Regions from separate parts of the Cobetia sp. cqz5-12 genome, predicted to be linked through region 1. Evidence: predicted binding sites of a transcription regulator. Region 1 holds the regulator's gene; each other region holds the start of a gene.
What was found. The regulator sigma-54, encoded in region 1, starts transcription at its own class of promoters, with help from an activator protein. The targets are predictions, from matches to a motif close to TGGCACNNNNNTTGCTNT.

Region 1 (3,738 bases):
CCTCAGGTACCAGCAGCACGAACAGCAGATCGATGGGTTCTCCGTCGATGGCATCGAAGTCGATGGGTTCACCGAGCTTCAGAAACGCAGCGATTGGCGTCTTGCAATGCGGGCTGCGTGCATGGGGCACGGCCACACCGTGGCCAATGCCGGTCGACCCCAGTCTCTCGCGCCCGATCAGGCGCGAGAAGACTTCCTGACTATCCAGGCTGGGAATGTTCTGTGCGATGAAGGTGCTGAAGAATTCAAGCACCCGCTTCTTGCTCCCCCCGGGGACGCCGTAGAGCGTGCGCTCGGGGGGAAGGATCTGATCAAGTGTCATGGCTGAAGGTCAACGGGTCCCGGTGCCCTGAGAGCGAGCCTGGGACTTTTCCTTGTGTTTGACCAGCTGGCGATCCAGCTTGTCGGCGAGCGCGTCGATGGCAGCGTACATGTTGGGGTCTTCTGCCAGGGCGTGGAGGTCAGCGCCTGCCGCGTGCAAGGTGCAGGCAGCCTGCTGGCGCTCCTTCTCGATCGACAGTGTCACCTGAACATTGGTGATGTTGTCGTAATGCCGTTCGAGGCGAGCGAGCTTCTCGTTGACGTAATCGCGGAGAGGATCGGTAAGTTCCACATGATGCCCGGTGATATTCACTTGCATGGACACGCTCCTTTATCCAGCGGGTTGCCATTCAATTGTAACCCTTTTTGACTACGAGCAAACCCTGATCGGACGCTCTGCAACAGGCTTGACGGCCACCGTCTGGTGATGTTTTCGCACCCTTGCCAGTGGCGTCAGATGTCGTGAGCGTCTGTACCGACAATGCCCAAGCTTTGCGCAAAGATCAACGCTGCGCTGCATCGTGGCTCAGTGCTTGTCTTCAACTCAGTGAGGGGTAACGGAGTGGACTTCAAGGGAGCGTCTGATGGGTGGTGCGTGAAAGACGCGCAAGAAGGCGCGTTTTCGTCGCCAATCCCTGCATGTACGTCGCCTTTCAGGCGCTTCGATTGCGTGGAGCAAGCAGCCTGTCGGAGAGGTCACCAAGTGTCATCCACGTGCAATAGGCGCAAAAGTGACTTTAAAAACATGCGATTGACGTAGAATGGCACTACCGGAGCGGCAGATTTTTGCCATCATCCTGTGCTCCGTCATTGGCCATGATGGGGCATTGACGAGCGGTTGACGGGGTGACAGGGCGCGCGACAGGCGCCTGATACCCGCGAAGTCATAAGCTGGCGAGCGGAAGATCCAGCACTTGAAGTTGGCGGCGGCTGCCACTGTAGAGGTGAGGGCATGGCAGCCGCAGGTGTCGCGTCAGGCCAGACGCTTGCGCTCGCTGGAGGACGGGATGCCCATCGCCTCGCGATACTTGGCCACGGTACGGCGTGCGACCTCGATGCCATCGCTGGCGAGCAGATCGACCAGTCGAGAGTCGGAGAGAGGTTTGCGGGCCGGCTCTTCCGCGATCAGCTTGCGGATACGGGCACGAATGGCGGTGCTTGAGTGGGCGTCGCCACTGCCACTGCCACCGACCTGGCTCGAGAAGAAGAACTTGAGCTCGAAGACGCCGCGCGGGGTGTGGATATACTTCTGGGTCGTGACCCGCGAGATGGTCGACTCGTGCATCTCGACCACTTCGGCGATGTTGGCCAGAATCAGCGGCTTCATGCCTTCCTCGCCTTGCTCGAGGAAGTCGATCTGGCGCGCCATGATCTCGCGGCCGACCTTGAGCAGGGTGTCATTGCGCGATGACAGGCTCTTCATCAGCCAGCGCGCTTCCTGCAGGTTGTCCTTGAGGAAGGTGTTGTCGGCGGACTTGTCGGCACGCTTGATCAGCGCGGCGTATTCCGGCTGGATGCGCAGCTTGGGCAGCGCTTCCGGGTTGAGCTCGACCTGCCAGCCGTGGCGGGTATGACGCACCAGCAGATCAGGGATCACGTAATCGCTGGCGGGCTCGCCCCAGGCGGATGCCGGACGCGGGTCGAGCGCGCGCACCAGGCGGATGACGTGATCCAGCTCGTCATCGTCAAGGCTCAGGCGGCGCTTTAGCAGCTTGCGGTCATCGTTGCCCAGTGCCTCGAGGAATTGACGTACCAGGCGTCGCGCCTGCGCCAGCAGCGGCAGGTCATCCGGCAACAGTGCCAGTTGCAGCAGCAGGCACTCGCGCAGATCACGGGCGAAGACGCCGGTCGGGTCGAACTGCTGCAGACGCAACAATACCTGCTCGAGCTCGGAGGCCTTGAGGCCGGGTAGACCCTGGCCGCGCAGGCCATCGACCAGCTCGTCGAGTGACAGGCTCAGATAGCCTGCTCCGTCGACGGCATCGATCAGGCTCTCCGCCATCTGGCGTTCACGACCATCGAGGTCGGTCATTGCCAGCTGCCAGCGCAGGTGGTCCTGCAGGCTCTCGACACTGGTATTGCGATCGAAGTCCGGCCCTTCTTCGCTCCCGCTGCCACTGCCGGAGCTGGTCAGGCTACCGGCGTGGTCCTGGTAGAGGTCCGACCAGTCACTGTCGAGGGGGTATTCCTCGGGAATCTCGCTCGAGGAGTCGGCAGTGGAGATCTCGCTCGAATCCTGTGTCTCGACGACATCCAGCGACTCGTAGTCCTCGTCGAGCTCCAACATGGGGTTGGACTCGAGGGCTTGCTGAATCTCCTGACGCAGGTCGAGCGTCGACAGCTGCAGCAGCTGGATCGCTTGCTGAAGCTGCGGCGTCATGGTCAGCGAGGTGCCGAGGCGGAGTTGCAGGGTGGGTTTCATGGAGTCAGTCAATTCACGGCAAAGGAACGTGCTTACTACGCTATACCGTGACTCGGGGCACTGACAAGTGGTTGCCGTGAATATTCAAGCAACTTGCATGCCATGTTTCCACCAAGGTGGTATGGACGTCATGCATGCGTCTGATGTCAGACATGAAAAAGCCGCTACGCGATAAAATCACGCAGCGGCTTTTGAAGCTTTCGCCTCCGGTGGGGCTCAGCGTATCTGCTGACCCTAGAGCTTGAACTCGTGGCCCAGGTAGACGTCGCGCACCTGCTGGTTGGCCAGGATGGAGTCTGCGTCACCGTGGGCGATGATCTGGCCATCGCCGACGATATAGGCGGTATCGCAGATATCGAGTGTCTCGCGCACGTTGTGGTCGGTGATCAGCACGCCGATGCCACGATCGCGCAGTTGGCGCACGATGCTCTTGATCTCGCCCACCGAGATGGGGTCGACGCCGGCAAAGGGCTCATCGAGCAGCACGAAGTCCGGCTCGGTGGCCAGTGCCCGGGCGATCTCGACCCGTCGACGCTCCCCGCCGGACAGGCTCATGCCGGCGCTGGCGCGGATGTGCGTGATGCTGAATTCCTCGAGCAACTCTTCAAGGCGTGCCTTGCGGCCATTGCGATCCAGGTCCTTGCGGGTCTCCAGAATCGCCATGATGTTGTCGGCCACCGACAGCTTGCGGAAGATCGATGCCTCCTGCGGCAGATAGCCGATGCCGGCGCGTGCACGCTGATGCATGGCGGCAGCGGAGAGGTCCTTGTCATCGATGGAGACGTTGCCGGCATCGGCGCGCACCAGCCCGACGATCATGTAGAACGAGGTCGTCTTGCCGGCGCCGTTGGGGCCCAGCAGGCCGACGATGTCGCCCTGGCGGATCTCCAGCGAGATGTCCTTGACCACCTTGCGGCCCTTGTAGGCCTTGGCCAGATGGCGAGCGCTCAGCGTACGCGGAGTAGCAGTCATGACTCAGTTTTCCTTGCTGGCAT
Region 2 (3,738 bases), 360 kb from region 1:
TCTGTTGCTTGCGGTCCGCGACGGCGGCGTCATAGGCACGGCTTTCCTCGGCTTCAGTGGCGGCGCTGAAGCGCACCAGCAGCGCGAACAGCGAGATCACGATCACGCCCATGCCCAGGTACATCAGGCCTTCCTGGTAGGTCAGTTCCTCACTGCGGAACAGGAAGCCCGCGGCGACCGCGCCTGCGTTGCCGCCCGCACCGACGATACCGGCGACCGCGCCGAGTGCCTTGCGATTGACGAAGGGCACGATACCGAAGGTGGCGCCTTCCGCCATCTGCACGAAGAGGCTGAAGACCAGCATGATGCCGATGGCCACCGCGAGGGTTTCCATCTGGGCGAAGCCGACCAGCGCGACGCCTTCACACAGCAGCGCGATGAACAGCCAGCGCACGCGGCCCTTGAGGCCGGACTGGCGGGCGAACAGGTCGGAGAAGACGCCGCCCAGGGTGCGGGCGAACAGGTTCATCAGGCCGAACAGGCCCGCGATGAGGCCGGCGGTGGCGAGATCGAGATCGAAATGATCGAAGAAGTAGATGGCGGCGACGTTATTGATGGTCAGCTCGACCCCGAAACAGGCGCCATAGACGAGGAACAGGGCCCAGACGCGGATGTCGCGTGCCGCCGCGCCGAAGGTGGCGCGCATGCTGTATTCCTTCTCGGCCTTGGGCAGCTCACCACGCTCACGCAGCTCGCTGAAGTTGCCATCCGGGGCATCCTGGGTGAAGAAGTAGTAGGCGATACCGGTGAGGAACAGCACGATGCCCGGCACGACCATCGCCAGACGCCAGCCCAGGGTCTGCTCGACGCCCAGCATCAGCAGGCCTGCCATCACCAGCGGCATCAGCATCTGGGTGGTGCCGCCGCCCAGGTTGCCCCAGCCCGCAGTGGTGGCGTTGGCGGTACCGACCACATTCGGACCGAACATCACGGAGGTGTGGTACTGGGTGATGACGAAGGAGGCGCCGATGGCACCGATGGCCAGGCGGGCCAGGAAGAAGGATTCGAAGCTGTCGGCAAAACCGATGCACATCACCGGCAGCGAGCCGAGGCACAAGAGCCAGGTGTAGGCCTTGCGTGGCCCGATGCGATCACACAGCACGCCGATGGCGAGACGCACGATCACCGTGATGGCGACCGAGGCGATGATGGTGTTGCCGATCTGGGTCTTGGTCAGGCCAAGGTCGTCACGCACCACGGCCATCAGCGGCGCGATGCCGAACCAGCCGAAGAAGCAGACGTGGAACGCGAACCACGACATGTGGAAGGCGCGCATTTGCGGGGTGTTGAAGCTGAACAGCCGGATGCGGCTGGCCTTGTTGCGGATATCCATGAGTGGGCTCCTGATTCAGCGTCGGTGCCGGGCACGAAGTCAGGTGTGCTCGGCGAGTGGTCGAACGGCTGTGAATGAACGACAGCAAGGGCGCCTCGTCTTTGAGGGGCCTGGTTCGACGCACTCGTACTCCGAAGAGCCTGGTCCACGTCATGGATAGCGATGGCAGCAGTCGGTGATGCCATGGTTGCCGGCAGCAGAGCGTCTGTGCGGCAAGTGACAGGAACAAAGCAAGTAGCGCGCCAGTTGCGGGGGTATGGTCGGGACAAGTCCCAGAAGATCAATGCCTTGGCGATGGCAGTGGCTTGGCCTGCGCCGGCGGTATCACGGGATGGCTGCCCACTCGATGCGCGCTGGCGGTGCGTCGGCAGGGCGCGAGGTACCAGTCTGGCGCACGCGAGTGGCGTTGGGAGCGCCGGGAAGGCGCGTGCCTCATTGCAGTGCAGCGGCGCTTTCGGCTTGACGGCTGCGAAGGCCCTTGGCCGCAAGGTTGCACCAGATTGCGGCACGAATCCTGCTTGGGTGTACCGCAAGACTCATGCCCGACTCAAGGAAACCTGACATGCCAGTGACCGTGCTGATCGTCGATGTCCGCAGTGAGCGCTCTGCCGCGCTGGAGCAGGCGCTATTGAGCGCCGGCTTCGAGGTGGCGCTGCGCGTCGACGAGCACGAGGACCTGCACGCGCTGGTCGAGCAGCATCAACCCGATGCGGTGATCATCGACGCCGACCTGCCCAGCCGCGACACCCTGGAGCATCTCGGCCAGCTGGGGCGACGCTATCCCAAGCCGATGATCATGCTGGCCAGTGAAGATGCCCCGGACCTCGTGCGTGAGGCGGCCGGCGCCGGCGTCTCGGCCTACGTGGTGGACCACGTCATGCCAGCGATGGTGCGCAGCATGGTCGAGGTCGCCATCACCAGCTTCGAGGCGCACCGTGCGCTCAAGGGGGAGCTCAACCGTACCCAGACCACATTGGTGCAGCGCCGCAGCGTCGATCGCGCCAAGGCCGTGGTGATGGAGACGCGCGGGCTCAGTGAAGATGCCGCCTACCAATACCTGCGCAAGACCGCCATGAACCGGCGCCTGGCCCTGCATGAGCTGGCCGATGAGCTGCTCAAGGCCGCGCGACGGCGTTGAGCCGGTCGCCGTACTGTCCTTCTCTCTCGATCGTTCAAGAGGTGTGCGTGATGCCCACAGATGTACCCCTGAATGGCCATCAGCTGACGCTGGGCCTGATGCCACTCAATGATGCCGCGCCCTTCGTGGTCGCTGAGCAGTTGGGGCTTTTCCGCGAGGAGGGGCTGGCGGTGACACTCAAGTGGCAACCTTCGTGGGCGGCGTTGCGCGATGACCTGCAGACCGGTGTGCTGCAGGGCGCGCAGATGCTGGCGCTGATGCCGCTGACCTCGACCCTGGGCCTGGATGGTCGCGCCACGCCGGTGATCAGTGCCATGACGCTCAATCTGGGCGGAAACTCCATCACGCTGTCACGCGCGCTGATGGCCACCCTCGGCGAGGATGGTCACGACCTCTCCAGCCCGTTGCAGGTCGCGAAGGCGCTGGCGGCGCATGTGCGCGAGCGCAAGCAGCGCGGTGAGCCGCTGCTCAAGCTGGCCAGCGTGCACCCGTTCTCCTCGCATCGCTATCTGTTGCGCTACTGGCTGGCAGCGGGCGGCATCAATCCGGACCGCGACGTCGAGATGCGCGCCGTGGCGCCGCCGCTGATGGCGGCACAGCTGGCCAGTGGCGCGCTGGATGGCTTCTGTGTCGGTGAGCCCTGGAACAGTCTGGCGGCGGCGCAGGGCATGGGGCAGGTGGTGGCAGGCAGTCACGATATCTGGCGCTTCGGGCAGGAAAAGGTGCTGGGCGTGCGCGAGGACTGGGCGGAGCAGCATCCGCTGGCGCATCAGGCTCTGATTCGCGCGTTGCTCAATGCCTGCGCCTGGCTGGACCGCCCCGGCAATCGGGCGAAAGCCGCCGAGTGGCTGCACGACGAGGGCATGCCGGAGGTGCCGATGAGCGTGGTGACACGCGGGCTGGAGGATGTCGATGTCGAGCAGTCGGTGGAGGAGTTTCAGCAGCACAACCCCGGCTGGACCATCTTCCATCGCTACGCAGCCAACTTCCCGTGGCGTTCCCAGACACGCTGGTACATCGCCCAGATGCAGCGCTGGGGGCATCTGCAGGGCTTCAATGACGAGGATCTCGAGGCGACGCTGACACGTTGTGTGCGACCGGATCTCTACCGCACGGCGGCCCGCAAGCTGGGCATGGTAGTGCCGGTGGCGGATGAGCGCAGCGAAGGCACGCACCCGGCCCCCTGGTGGCTGAGCGGCGAGGCGGGCCAGGTGCCGATGCCGGCGGATGGCTTCATTGATGGCGCGGTCTTCGAGTGACGTTTCGG
Region 3 (3,738 bases), 1.2 Mb from region 1:
ATGCGCTAATGGGCGATTTTTTGAGATGTTGTAAAGACACTCATGGCTTGCGCCGAGTCCTGGCCGCCAGCACCCGCTGGGCGTTCAATTTATCGAGCGTCTCGATACCGAGCGTCTCAATACTGAGCGTCTCGATACCGAGCGTCTCAATACTGAGCGTCTCGATACCGAGCGTCTCAATCGTGCTGGGCGGCGTCGCCACGCCAGATCAATTGACCGCATTCGCGCAGATCATAGCCGCCGAGGGATTGGGCCAGCTGGATGCCATTGGGTGTCGCCAGATAGTCCAGCAACCCCTGGAAGAGATCCCGGAAGTAGACATTGCGCGGCACCACCAGATCGAAGGCTTCTTCACAGACCGGCACGAAGCCGAGGCCGAACTCATTGGCGGCCGACAGCGTACCGGGGCCGACATCCACCTCGCCCCGCGCCACCATCGAGGCCACTTCACGCTCGGAATAGGCGATCGCCAAGGTGTTGAGCTGCTCGGCACGCATCTGATGGCCGGACAGCCACTCCTGCAGGAAGCGCTGCGAACCCGCCCCCTCCTGTCGCACCGCCCAACGCCGCTGCGAGCCGAACAGACCGCTGGGGTCGATGGACAAATGGCGGTCGTCATTGCGGATGATCAACCCCTGAGTGCGGCGCGCAAGCCGCACCATCACCCATTGGCGATAGCCATCATGTCCGCGAATCAGCGCCGGATGCCGCAGCGCCGCCTCCTCCGCACGCCCCCAGTGAATGGCGCAGACATCAGCCCGCCCCTGGCTGAGCAGATCAAGCCCCAGACGCGTGCCAGTGACGCTCATGCCATAGAAGGCGCTACCGGCATGCTGCTGATTGAGGCGCATGGAGAGCGCGGCCAGCAGCGGATCATCGCTGCCGGTGATCATCAGGCGATCCGCCAGTACACCATGATGGCTGGACTCGAGAATCCATTGCTCCACCAGTCGCCGTGGAAACAACCACTTGCCGGTCACCTTGGTCGCCGGCATGGTGCCGTCACTAGCCAGCTGATAGATCTTCTTCTCGTTGAGGTGCAGCAGGCGCGCAACCTCCTGCACCGTCAGGAAGGGGTTGTCGTGGGGGACCGGAGCTTGCCGGCCGGTAGCCGTACCTGAAGACTCAGCGGCAGAGCTGCCTGAAGGTGCGCCGAGTTCGGAGGAAAAGCCCTGTGAGAGTGTGTCGCCCAGCGGCGAACAGAGACGGCTCATCACTGGCCCTCCTTGTCGTGCCCGGCTGCGGCAACTGATGAGGATTGCTTGCCTGACGCGTCATGACGAGACGACTTGAGGGCGTCGCCTGCACGTAGCGGCGGGATGGCGTCCAGCACCAGCCGCCCGGCAGGGTCCACGGCCTGGAAATGGCGTCCCTTGGCGCGTGCGATCAACAGCACGCCAAAGCGTTCCGCCAGCTCCACCCCCTTCTGCGTGACGCCGGAGCGCGAGACCAGCACCGAGATCCCCGCTTGAGCCACCTTCAATACCATCTCGGAGGTCAGGCGACCAGTGGTATAGAAGATGTTGGCCCCCTGATAATCACTGGCATCATCACTCAGCGGCGCCAGCCAGCTCAGCCCCGCCAGCGTATCGACGGCGTTGTGGCGGCCGACATCCTCGATGAACGCCAATACCTCATCATCGCGGCACAGGGCGCAGCCATGTACCGCGCCGGCCTTGCGATAGGTCGCGTTGTGCGCCGCCAGCGCCTCCAGCAGGCGATACAACAAGGCCTGACTGAAGGGGCCTGCGTCCAGCGCGGCCAGTGATTGGCGCTCCAGCAGATTGCCGAATACCGTGCCCTGCCCACAGCCGGTGGTTACGGTGCGCTTGCCGAGGCGCTGCTCGATATCCTCGGGCAGATGACGCGTCACCACCGAGGCGCTCTCGACTTCCCAGTCCACCTGCAGCGCCTCGAGGTCCTCCAGCTCACCCAGCAAGCCCTGATTGCGCAGATAGCCGGCCACCAGCGCCTCAGGTTCGGCGCCCAGGGTCATCAAGGTGACGATCTCGCGACGATTGAGATAGATGGTCAGCGAGCGCTCGGCGGCAATGGACTGCTGATGGCGCTCACCGCGCTCATCCATGACTTCGATGTCCAGCGTAGTGGGTAGTGTGGCGCGACTGATCGCTGGCCGTGCAGAGGGCATCATGAACTCGGGTCTCCCTGATCGAGCCGGTTGGAATGGCAATTCTTGCGCTGAATCGCCGTAGAGTACCAGTCCGATGGCAGAGCTGTCCCCGCACTGACTGATCGAGACCCTGATATCCCGCGCAGCGGCATGTATCTTGCAAACCAGTACCATCGCAACATTCTTTTCAGACCCGCTTGCGGGTACAGCAGTGATCAAGGAAGCCATGTCTGAATCCATCCCTCCCCGCAGTGACGACACCCGCTGGTTGAGCGTCACCCTGGCGCCCACCACGCAGAAACTGGGGCGTTTCAGCATCGACACCTGGCGGATTGCCGACCTCTCGCCCTCCGCAACGCCAGAGGCGGACACGCACGCAGCAGAGCCTGCCGCCGCTGAAGAAGTGGCGCATCGCCGCATCCTGCCGCTGCAGCTTCATCTGACTGAGCGCACCGATTACCGCTACAACCTGCGCTGCGAGCAGCCGCGCCTGTTCGTCCAATGCGATGAGCGCGAAGCCGACGGCATGCAGCCCCGCGTGGTGACAGCCTGTCAGGAGGTGGCATCACAGTGGATGGATGGCGACCAGCTGGTGCTGGACGTGCCGATGCCGCCGGCCTTGATGGTGTGGCTGGAAGCCTACCTCGCCCGTCACGGTGAGCGCATCGACGAAGGCAAGAAGAAGAAACGCAAGGGCGCCGGGCGCGCCAGTCAGGCAGAGCAGCAAGCCGCGACGACCAACAAGGCGCAACAACCCGGTGATGGTACGGAAAGCACGTCATGAGCCAGCACGACGATAACGCAAGCCCTGCCAATGAAGGCCTGTTCTCGCGCTGGTCACGCCGAAAGCAAGGCGACAGCCGGCGTGAAGACCAACTGGCACAGCTGGACAGCCTCGAGGGAACCAGAGGCAACACCCTTCCGCCCTCACAGGCGGGAGACGTCGCTGACAACAGCGCTGTTACCCCTGCAGCGAGCGCCTCGCAGCACGCCCCCCTGAACGGCGACAGCCCCTCCTCGGCAGCCGAGCAGGCATCACCTGAGGGCGATCAGCAGGCATCGGACGCTGACGATACCGAAGTGTCAGCCATCGAGCTGCCAGACCCCGACACCCTGACACCAGACGCCGACATCAGCGCCTTCATGCAGAGCGGCGTGGATCCGGCGCTGCGCCAGCGTGCACTGCGACGCATCTTCATGGGTGGCGAGCACTCGGTGCGCGATGGGCTGGATGACTACGACCAGGACTTTTCCAAGATGCGCCCCCTCGCCGAAGGTGTCGCCGACACGCTGCGCAGCTGGACCCGCAAGGTCGAAGAAGGCCTGGAAAAGCTCGATGAGACAAGCGAGACACCCCAGGCGGATACGACGCTGGAGACACGCGAACAGATCCCTGAGCAGGCGCCTGACGGTGGGGCGCCAGTGGATGAGTCACACGCGTCGCACAGGGACGAGATAGTCGAATCACCAAGCCCGCAAGCGATGTCAGCAGAAGACTCGTCCGAGCCAGCTCCCGCGTCAGATGATAACGGCGTCGTCCGCGACAAGCCGTGACCCGGGGCTGGCCCCATAAGCGCATCAGGGCTCAGGATTAAGGACTAAGGCCC
Region 4 (3,738 bases), 960 kb from region 1:
CCAGCGGCACCGGGCCATGCCACTGCTTGAAGCTCATGCCGGCATCGAAGGCCAGTGACCAGTCCGCCGGACAGGTGATCATGCCGGCATCCATGAAGAGGTCACCGTCGCGCTGGTCGAGCAGCGCGATATCGCCCTGCATCTGACGGCCGATATAGTCCAGCGGCGGCAATGGCAGGCTGGCGTCATCGCCCATGCAAAAGGCCTGCTCCAGTCCCAGCAGATGGTTGCGCCACACGCAGTCATCGCCGTCGCGCTCGAAACTGAAGGCCTCGGGATAGTCCCGGGCGTAATGCGTCATCACGAATTCCAGGAAGTCCCAGGCGGCCGGCTGCATGTGCGGCATCACCAGACAGCGTCTGGGGTCCTTGGCCAGCACCCGCTCACGCTCGGCGATCTCGCTCAGATAGTGCTCATCGATATCCAGCATGTGCTCGGTGATGGAATCCGGCTTGCCCGGCAAGACATGCGGCTCGATATTGACCGAGTAGCGGTACTCATCTTCCGGGAACGGGAAGGGAAAACGCTGGATGGCGTGATCGGAATTCTTGAAGGTGAACAGACCATGGAACGCCTGGTCATCTCGCGGGGAAAATTGCATGTTCCTGCTCCTTGGGGGTCCATCTCGCGAAAGACGTATTCAGAGATCTAGCACCAGCCGCTGGCTGCGTGCCCGGGAAACGCAGGGCATCACGCAGCACTGACTGGCCCGCTCCTGTTCATCGAGGAAGGCATCACGGTGCTCCGCCTCCCCCTCCAGCATCTCGACCCGACACTGCCCGCAGACGCCGCCACGACACAGGCTTGTCACCTCGACACCGCTGCGCTCCAGCGCTTCCAGCATCGATTCCTGGGCGCCGACCGCCACTTCCACGCCGCTGGCGCGCGCCACGGCCGTGAAGGGAGTCCCCGGTTCCGGGGCGGCAAAGACCTCGTGGTGGATGCGCGCGAGACTCCAGTGCAGCTCGCGCGCCGCGTCCTTCACGGCATCGATCATGGCCTGCGGGCCGCAGAGATAGACGTGCGTACCGGCGGGCTGACGCGCCAGCAAGGCCTTCAGGTTCGGGCGTTCGAGACGATGCTGGGTGATGTTGCCACTCGCCAGATAGGGCGCGGCCTCCGGGAATCGGGCGACGTCGAGGTCCTGGCTGCGCAGGTGCAGCTCCCAGCTGGCGCCACGCCGCTCGAGCTCCGGCAGGTAGGAGAGAAACGGCGTGATGCCGATGCCGCCTGCCAGCATCAGGTGGTGGCGCGCCTGCCAGTGCGGCAGAAACAGGTTGGCCGGCGGGCTGAGTTCCAGCTCGTCGCCGACCTGCACGCGGGAATGGATGGCTTCGGAGCCACCACGCGAGACCGGCTGACGACGCACCGCGATGCAGTAATGCGAGGGATCATCCGGCGGGCTGATCAATGAGTAGGCGTTTCGACACACCCGCCCCTCTCCCGGAATGCCCAGCACCACATGACTGCCCGGCGAGAACGGCGTGAAGGGGGACGCCTCATCGGCAGGCACCAGAGTGAGACGGCGCACGCTGCTGCTGAGCTGATCGACCGCGGCGACCCGCGCCTTCATGAAGCGAGACATGGTGCCACCTCCTCCTGTGGGGGAATCTCTCCCGGGGCTTCCGCATCGATTCGCACGCCCATGTAGGCGCCGAGACGCTTGGAAAAATGATCACGCACTTCCAGCATCAAACCGCAGCCATCACAGGCTGCTGGCGAGTGGATGACATGCTCACTGACCTGCTGACAGTGCACGCAGAACACATGCCGCCCCAGGGCAGCGACCGGCAACATCACCATGTCATCCAGCAGCAGCCCCTGCTGCTGAGCCAGATTGGCGACCTGCCACACGAAATGCTCACTGCCGATGATGACCAGACACCCCGCGACACCGATCTCGCTGATGGCGCCGATCAGTGCGTCGCAGGCCTTCGGGCGGTCATCGACGTCGTACCAGCGATGCAGACGGGCGTTGTCGACGGGGCCCGTGGGCAACGCCTCTGTTGCCGGGGCGGACTGCACGGCGCCTCCCACCTCGCGGCTACCGAGCTGCCCCAGCAGCGTACTGATCAGCTGACAATGCATCTGCATCTGCTGACGGGCGTTGCCCGCCGCCTCACCAGTGCCTGGCAGGCTCTCGGGAGACTGGCATGCCACCAGATAGCGTTGGGCATCGGGCAGCGCCTCGATGCGTGGATAGTGTTGCCGACTTCGAATCCCGGCAGTGACAGAGGATGATTGCGGGCTTTTCATGACACGACCCTGCTCTGAGAAATTGTCCTTGTTGTAATGCCGCCGTCTTGACGATGACGTGCATCCGACTACCACTCCATTTCTTGAGCATATTTCGTGCCATTGACGGCAAAATCATTGCCCCACATGCTCGGCAAAATCGTCTGAAATCCCCACTTCACATATGAACAATAAATGAAGGTATTCACGCACCAAAACAGAACACAAAGCTCATGACAAACGGCTTTCATTCACCATTATTGCCCTGACCCAATCTCACCTCATAAGCCAATTGCTACGCTTGACATATTTCTCATTGAATATCTTCAAGATGCTGAAAGAATGGGAAAATTTTATCCTGGGAGAATCACGATCTCACGATCTACACGACACTACGTGCTTCTCAACCGTCAGCATTCTGATGCACTTTCGCTTGCATGACATTGGCCTTTTTCCTTGATTGTACTCACCACCAAAGAAAGCGCCTCACCGAAGGGTGAGGCGCTTTGATGACTCGATGGCGTTACGTCATATCTCTCCACATCAACCGGAGAATACCCCTTGTCATTGCAACAGACATTGCAACAGACATTGCAACAGATTTCCCGGGCAGGATTCCGGCGACCTCCTTGACAAAAATCTTTGCACCTTTGCCATCACAATCATGCGCAATGCCAGCGATGCCCAATCACGCTCATGCACAATGAAGATCGAGCTATCAGTAACCGCCCTGTCCCGGCACCCAGTTGGTGCCCGCCAACGGAACACGTGCCATGGCGGCCGCTTCCACATTCAGGGCGACCAGGTCTTCCGGTTCCAGATGATGCAGGTGTGACTTGCCACAGGCACGTGCCAGGGTCTGGGCTTCAAGCGTCAGCACGCGCAGGTAGTTGGCAAGACGCTTGCCGGCTGCGACCGGGTCCAGTCGCTGGCTCAGCTCCGGGTCCTGGGTGGAGATACCGGCCGGGCACTTGCCATCCTGGAAGTCGTCATAGAAACCGGCGGCGGACCCCAGCTTCTGATACTCCTCGGCGTAACGCGGATGGTTGTCGCCCAGCGCGATCAAGGCGGCGGTACCGATGGCCACGGCATCAGCACCCAGTGCGATAGCCTTGGCCACATCGGCGCCGTTGCGAATCCCGCCGGAGACGATCAGCTGCACCTCACGGTGCAGGCCCATCTCCTGCAGTGCCTGAGTAGCCTGGGGGATGGCGGCCATGGTCGGGATACCGACGTGCTCGATGAAGACATCCTGAGTGGCGGCGGTGCCGCCCTGCATGCCATCCAGCACGATGACATCCGCGCCCGCCTTCACCGCCAGCTTGACGTCGTAGTAGGTGCGGGTCGCGCCGATCTTGACGTAGATCGGCACCTGCCAGTCGGTGATCTCGCGCAGCTCGGCAATCTTGATCGCCAGGTCATCCGGGCCGGTCCAGTCCGGGTGACGGCAGGCGCTGCGCTGATCGATACCCTGCGGCAGCGTGCGCATGCCCGCGACCCGCT

Region 2: a site for sigma-54 is predicted at 1,837-1,854, ahead of F8A90_RS02030 (ANTAR domain-containing response regulator). Genes of this name have one in related genera too.
Region 3: a site for sigma-54 is predicted at 2,278-2,295, ahead of F8A90_RS08525 (DUF3305 domain-containing protein). Genes of this name have one in related genera too.
Region 4: a site for sigma-54 is predicted at 2,341-2,358, ahead of F8A90_RS07550 (dimethylamine monooxygenase subunit DmmA family protein). Genes of this name have one in related genera too.

What each region holds. Positions count from the first base shown of each region.
Region 1 covers NZ_CP044522.1:803,795-807,532, forward strand. Annotated here, with positions in the region: gene F8A90_RS03405 (PTS sugar transporter subunit IIA) at 1-322, opposite strand, end outside; gene hpf (ribosome hibernation-promoting factor, HPF/YfiA family) at 332-640, opposite strand; gene F8A90_RS03415 (RNA polymerase factor sigma-54) at 1,295-2,743, opposite strand; gene lptB (LPS export ABC transporter ATP-binding protein) at 2,978-3,715, opposite strand; gene lptA (lipopolysaccharide transport periplasmic protein LptA) at 3,719-3,738, opposite strand, start outside.
Region 2 covers NZ_CP044522.1:443,012-446,749, forward strand. Annotated here, with positions in the region: gene F8A90_RS02025 (NarK family nitrate/nitrite MFS transporter) at 1-1,333, opposite strand, end outside; gene F8A90_RS02030 (ANTAR domain-containing response regulator) at 1,896-2,471, shown strand; gene F8A90_RS02035 (CmpA/NrtA family ABC transporter substrate-binding protein) at 2,522-3,730, shown strand.
Region 3 covers NZ_CP044522.1:2,013,072-2,016,809, reverse strand. Annotated here, with positions in the region: gene F8A90_RS08540 (hypothetical protein) at 41-202, opposite strand; gene F8A90_RS08535 (helix-turn-helix transcriptional regulator) at 177-1,214, opposite strand; gene F8A90_RS08530 (formate dehydrogenase accessory sulfurtransferase FdhD) at 1,214-2,149, opposite strand; gene F8A90_RS08525 (DUF3305 domain-containing protein) at 2,358-2,915, shown strand; gene F8A90_RS08520 (DUF3306 domain-containing protein) at 2,912-3,685, shown strand.
Region 4 covers NZ_CP044522.1:1,766,464-1,770,201, reverse strand. Annotated here, with positions in the region: gene F8A90_RS07560 (heme-dependent oxidative N-demethylase family protein) at 1-601, opposite strand, end outside; gene F8A90_RS07555 (PDR/VanB family oxidoreductase) at 641-1,585, opposite strand; gene F8A90_RS07550 (dimethylamine monooxygenase subunit DmmA family protein) at 1,570-2,256, opposite strand; gene F8A90_RS07545 (FMN-binding glutamate synthase family protein) at 2,954-3,738, opposite strand, start outside.